2 regions of the Streptomyces hundungensis genome follow, and region 1 is predicted to be linked to the other one. Evidence: riboswitches for the same ligand, from Rfam matches in the RefSeq annotation. Region 1 holds a riboswitch; the other holds the start of a gene.
The links. A riboswitch is a leader RNA that binds a small molecule or an ion and turns the genes downstream of it on or off. The one in region 1 is predicted to bind S-adenosylmethionine.
Positions count from the first base shown of each region.

Region 2: another riboswitch for S-adenosylmethionine. It lies ahead of DWB77_RS27660 (aminotransferase class V-fold PLP-dependent enzyme); the one in region 1 lies ahead of thrC (threonine synthase).

Region 1 is NZ_CP032698.1:3,984,220-3,987,420, reverse strand. Features, by position in the region: gene DWB77_RS17730 (glucosyl-3-phosphoglycerate synthase) at 1-926, opposite strand, end outside; SAM riboswitch class I at 1,060-1,222, shown strand; gene thrC (threonine synthase) at 1,240-2,559, shown strand; gene DWB77_RS17720 (MoaD/ThiS family protein) at 2,681-2,956, shown strand.
Region 2 is NZ_CP032698.1:6,238,619-6,241,819, forward strand. Features, by position in the region: gene trpD (anthranilate phosphoribosyltransferase) at 1-863, shown strand, start outside; SAM riboswitch class IV at 1,003-1,120, shown strand; gene DWB77_RS27660 (aminotransferase class V-fold PLP-dependent enzyme) at 1,367-2,773, shown strand.

The DNA.
Region 1 (3,201 bases):
TACTCCTCGATGTCCCGCATCGGCGGCCGCTCCTCGGTGTCCACCGCGTAAGTACGCGGTACGAAGCCGTGCTCGCCGCGCACGAACTGGGTCAGCTCGGGCCGTACGAGATGGCCGCGCGAGAGCCGTAGCTGCGCGGTGCGGTAGATCGCGGCGGCCATCCGGCCGAGCGCCTGCCCGTCCTGGTGGCGGTGCTTGCGTACGCCCACGTCGACCTGGGCCAGCGCGTCGAGGCCCACCGTGTGCAGCGCGTCGACGAGCAGCGCCAGCTCCACCCCGTACCCGACGGGGAAGGGCAGCCGTTCCAGGAGGGAGCGCCTGGCCGCGTACTCCCCGCCCAACGGCTGGACCACTCCGGCCAGTCGGGGCCAGTGCAGGTTGAGCAGCGGGCGCGCCACGAGCTCGGTGACCCGGCCGCCCTGCCCGACCGTGGTCCCGAAGGGGCGGTCGTACATCGCCTTGACGAAGGCCACGTCCGGGTCGGTCAGGAGCGGCCCGACGATGCCGGAGACGAACCCCGCGTCGAAGTCCCTCAGGTCGGCGTCGACGAAGCACACGACGTCGCCGCTGGTCACCAGGAGCGAACGCCACAGGACCTCGCCCTTGCCGGGCAGCGCGGGAACGCGGGGCAGGATCGCGTCGCGGTGCACGACCCGGGCCCCGGCCGCGGCCGCGACCTCGGCCGTGCGGTCGCGGGAGCCGGAGTCGACGACCACGAGTTCGTCGACGAGCGGCACCGCGTCGGTCATCAGCTCGCGGCGGATCGTGGCCACGATGGCGCCGACCGTGGCCTCCTCGTCGAGCGCCGGCAACACGACACTGACCGTCGTCCCCGTGCGGTGTTTCGCGGCCAGCATCCGGTCCAGCGGACGCTCGGCCGCGGACCAGGAACGCCTGCTCAGCCAGCGTTCCACCTCTTCCAGCACGGCTCCTGGCCTCCTCGTGTGATCCATCTCGCGGTTCGGACGGCTATCTCAACCGTCCAGGGCTTCGGTTACAGTCTTGAACAACGCGAAGGACCGTCGCATGCCGGGGGTCCTCCCGCCGACAATCAAATACCGCTCATCCAGAGGGGCAGAGGGAAACGGCCCGTTGAAGCCCCGGCAACCCTCCAGTCGGTTCTCGTCGATCACGTACTCACGTTGTTCAGGACACGAGGCCACCGGCTAGGGAAGGTGCCAAATCCGTCTCATGGCGAAGTTCGCCCTGAGGAAGATGAGGAGAAAGGGCCTCCCCTCCATGTCTGCACAGACCGTTGAAAGCCGTACCTCCACCGAGAACCCGTCCGACTCCGCCGGCACTTCCGTGGATCTCGGTCCGGCGTCCGGGCTTTCCTGCCGCGAATGCGGCCAGCGTTTCGAACTTGGCCCGATCTTCGCCTGCGAACTGTGTTTCGGACCGCTCGAAGTGGCTTATGACCTGCCGCTCGGCGACCCCGAGGCGCTGCGCAAGCAGATCGAGGCGGGCCCGGAGAACATCTGGCGTTACGCGCCGCTGCTGCCCGTCCCCGCCGACGTGGCCGACAAGCCGAACCTGAACCCGGGCTTCACCAAGCTGGTCAAGGCCGAGAACCTGGCGCGCGAGCTGGGCGTCGAGTCCGGCAAGCTGTTCGTCAAGGACGACTCCGGCAACCCGACGCACTCCTTCAAGGACCGCGTCGTCGCCCAGGCCCTGGAGGCCGCCCGCGCCTTCGGCTTCACCACGCTCTCCTGCTCCTCCACCGGCAACCTCGCCGGCGCGGTCGGCGCCGCCGCGGCGCGGGCCGGATTCCGCTCCTGCGTGTTCATCCCGCACGACCTGGAGCAGGGCAAGGTCGTCATGGCCGCGGTGTACGGCGGCGAGCTCGTCGGCATCGAGGGCAACTACGACGACGTGAACCGCTTCTGCTCCGAGCTCATCGGCGACCCGCTGGGCGAGGGCTGGGGCTTCGTCAACGTCAACCTGCGGCCGTACTACGGCGAGGGTTCCAAGACGCTGGCGTACGAGATCTGCGAGCAGCTCGGCTGGCGGCTGCCGGACCAGCTGGTCATCCCGATCGCCTCGGGCTCCCAGCTCACCAAGATCGACAAGGGTCTCCAGGAGCTGATCAAGCTCGGCCTCGTCGAGGACAAGCCGTACAAGATCTTCGGCGCCCAGGCCGAGGGCTGCTCCCCGGTGTCGACCGCCTTCAAGGCCGGACACGACGTCGTACGCCCGCAGAAGCCGGACACCATCGCCAAGTCGCTCGCCATCGGCAACCCGGCGGACGGCCCGTACGTCCTGGACATCGCGCGCCGTACGGGCGGGGCGGTGGAGGACGTCAACGACGAGCAGATCGTGGACGCCATCAAGCTGCTGGCCCGCACCGAGGGCATCTTCGCGGAGACCGCGGGCGGTGTGACGGTCGGCGTCACCAAGAAGCTCATCGAGGCCGGTCTCCTCGACCCCACGCTCACCACGGTGGTGCTCAACACCGGTGACGGACTCAAGACCCTGGACGCGGTGGCCGCCACGTCCCAGGCGACCGCCACCATCCGCCCGAGCCTGGACGCCTTCCGCGACGCGGGCCTCGCCCACTGAGCCATGTGCGAGGGGCTCGTTGAGCGCTGAGCCATGTGCGAGGGGCTCGTTGAGCATTGAGCCATTGAAGTGGCGCCTGCTGAGCACTGAGCCACTGCCGAACGACTAGGAGCACCGAACCATGAGCGTGAACGTCCGCATCCCCACGATCCTGCGCACTTACACCGGCGGCAAGGCCGAGGTCGCCGCCGAGGGCGCGACGCTGGCCGAGGTCATCGCCGACCTGGAGAAGAACCACACCGGGATCGCCGCGCGCGTCCTGGACGACCAGGGCAAGCTGCGCCGCTTCGTCAACGTGTACGTCAACGACGACGACGTGCGCTTCGAGCAGGGCCTGGAGACGGCCACGCCCGACGGTGCCGGTGTTTCGATCATTCCGGCGGTCGCGGGCGGCTGAACAACCCCGCGTTTGTTTTCGGAATTGCCCCCTCCGCAAGAGAAGCGGAGGGGGCAATTCAACATGGTTGAGCGGGGTACAGTTGGGGAAGCCCCCTCGCTTCCGGCGCCGAGCGCATATGAGAACGCGACAACGTGGTGCCAAAGTATGCGAGCCCTTTGCGCCTTAAGTGCGCTTTGCCCGGCCCGACTTGCCCCGGAATGTTGAATTGATGGCATTCCGCTCCCCTCGTGCGCCCGGAATTC
Region 2 (3,201 bases), 2.3 Mb from region 1:
AGATCACCGGTCTGGTACGCACCATGTACGAGCACGCCAACCTCATCGAGGTGCCGGGGCCCAGCGTGGACATCGTCGGCACCGGCGGCGACGGCGCCAAGACGGTCAACATCTCCACCATGTCGGCGATCGTGGTGGCCGGCACCGGGGCCAAGGTCGTCAAGCACGGCAACCGGGCGGCCTCCTCGGCCAGCGGCGCCTCCGACGTCCTGGAGAAGCTCGGCGTCAACCTCGACCTCACGCCCCGGCGCGTCGCCGAGGTCGCCGAGGAGGCCGGCATCACGTTCTGCTTCGCCGTGAAGTTCCACCCGGCGCTGCGTTACGTCGCCGCCGCCCGGCGCGAGATGGGCATCCGCACCACTTTCAACTTCCTCGGCCCGCTGACCAATCCGGCCCGGGTGCGCGCCCAGGCGACCGGCGTCGCGGACGCGCGGATGGCGCCCATCGTGGCGGGCGTACTGGCCGAGCGGGGCTCCTCCGCCCTGGTCTTCCGGGGCGACGACGGCCTCGACGAGCTGACCACCACGGGCACCTCCCGCATCTGGGTGGTGCGCGGGGGCGAGGTCCGCGAGGAGGCGTTCGACCCGCGTCACGTCGGCATCGAGACCGTGCCCATCGAGGCGCTGCGCGGCGCGGACTCCTCGTACAACGCCGATGTCGCCCGCCGCCTCCTCGGGGGCGAGCGCGGGCCGGTGCGGGACGCGGTGCTCCTGAACGCGGCCGCCGCCCTCGTCGCCCTCGAACCGGGGGAGGGCCCGCTCGCCGAGCAGATCGGCGCCGCGATGGCGCGGGCCGCGGAGGGGATCGACTCCGGGGCGGCCCAGCGCACCCTGGAGCGCTGGGTCGCGGCCAGCAACGCCTGAGCGCGGGCGGGGCGGTACGGGTCCGGGCCGATCCGCGCCGAGCGCGGTGGGTCCGGCCGTACGGGTGTGACTCAGGGCGCAGTCCGGATCGCGGACTGCGTCTTGCGTCCGCCGGGAGCTGTGGCAGGATGCTCTCCAAGGTCATGAGTGACAGCGATTTAGGCCCCGGCTCGCTGTCCGGCAACCCTCCGTCCGTGGCGGGGTGCCCCGGGTGAAGACCAGGTCGTAGGCAGCAAGGCCTACGGCAAGCGCGGACCCCTGGACATCGCGTGATGTCACAGCCCTGGGGTCCTGGTCCTCAAGGGAGCAGTCTCGTGAGCAAGCGAATGCGATAGGGCGTACCGCCCCTTCTTCCCACCTCCGCGCACCCTTCTTCGGGCTGCGTGTTCGAGGTCAACCCCGGTACACAGCACGGCAGTTGAACCCGCACCTTTGGTGTGGGGCCGCTCCGCCGTACCCGGGGTCCGAAGCCAACTCGCCTTGTCCTGCCGGGAGATACCGCCATGTCCGCACGCCCCACCGCCTCCGCGACCACCTCCGTCACCGTCGAGTCCGCCGCCGTCGAGTCCGCCGACCCCTGCTGTGCCGCGCCGCTGCCGGTGCTCGGCCGCGATGTCTCCGTGCCGCTGGTCACCGGCGGCGAGGTGACGTACGCCGCCCTCGACTACGCGGCGAGCGCGCCCGCCCTCCAGCGGGTCTGGGACGACGTCGCCGCGTACGCCCCCTACTACGGCAGCGTGCACCGCGGGGCCGGCTATCTCTCCCAGCTCTCCACCGACCTGTTCGAGAGCAGCCGCGTCACGGTGGCCGAGTTCCTCGACTGCCGCGCCGACGACCAGGTCGTCTTCACCCGCTCCACCACCGACTCGCTCAACCTGCTCGCCAAGGCGCTGCCGGCCGACTGCCAGGTCTTCGTCTTCGAGACCGAGCACCACGCCTCGCTGCTGCCGTGGCAGGACGCCCGCGTCACCTACCTCAACGCGCCGCGCACCCCGCGCCAGGCCGTCGAGACGCTGGAGCGGGCGCTGGCCGACCGTGACCCCTACGGGCCCGCGCTGGTCTGCGTCACCGGCGCGTCCAACGTCACCGGCGAGCTCTGGCCGGTGGGCGAACTCGCCGCCGCCGCGCACGCCCACGGCGCCCGCATCGTCCTGGACGCCGCCCAGCTCGCACCCCATCACCCCGTGTCCGTAAGGGAGTTGGACGTCGACTGGATCGCCTTCTCCGGACACAAGCTGTACGCGCCGTTCGGCTCGGGCGTGCTGGCCGGGCGGGCGGACTGGCTCCAGGAGGCCGAGCCGTACCTCGCGGGCGGCGGCGCGTCCAAGAAGGTCGCCCGGCGTTCCGACGGCGGCGTGGACGTCGAGTGGCACACCACGGCCGCGCGCCACGAAGCCGGTTCGCCCAACGTCATCGGGGTCTACTCCATCGCCTCCGCGTGCAAGGCGCTCACCGAGGCGGGGTTCGACGCGCTCGTCTCGCGGGAGCGGCACCTGATCGCGAAGGTCCGCGAGGGTCTGGCGGCCGTCCCCGAGGTGCGGGTCCTGTCCCTCTTCGGGGACGACGCGCCCCGGGTCGGCGTCATCTCGTTCGTCGTCGACGGCTGGAACAGCTCGCACTTCGCGGCGGCGCTCTCCGCGGAGTACGGCATCGGGGTGCGCGACGGCCTCTTCTGCGCCCACCCGCTGGTGCGCACCCTGCTCGGCAGCGACCCCCAGGACCCGGGCGAGTGCGGGGCGCCCGAGGCGGAGCCGGGCGAGCGGTCCCTGAACGCGATCCGGGTCAGCTTCGGGGCGGGGACGCCGGATGAGCACGTGGAGCGGTTTGTGCGGGCGGTTCGGGAGTTGGTGGTGGACGGAGCGAAGTGGCGCTACCACACGGAGCAGGGCCGCTGCGTCCCCGTCGTCTAACCCCCTGGGGCTCCGCCCCAGACCCCGTGTCGCGCCTTGAGGCGCTCGTCCTCAAACGCCGGACAGGCTGAGGTGCTGGCCAGCACCGCCCCTGCCAGGGGCGCGGGGAACTGCGCGCCCAGCCCCGCACGGTCCGCAGCCGAGGGGCTCCTGGGGCTCCGCCCCAGACCCCGTTCGCGCCTGAACGGCGCTCGTCCTCAATCGCCGGACGGGCTGAGGTGCTGGCCAGCACCGAGCGCTTAAGGGGCGCGGGGAACTGCGCGCCCAGCCCCGCACGGTCCGCAGACGAAAGGGCTCCTGGGGCTCCGCCCCAGACCCCGTTCGCGCCTGAACGGCGCTCGTCCTCAAACGCCGGACGGGCTGAGGTGCTGACCAGCACCGAGTACTTAAGGGGCGCGGGGAACTGCGCGACCAGCCACGCACGGTCC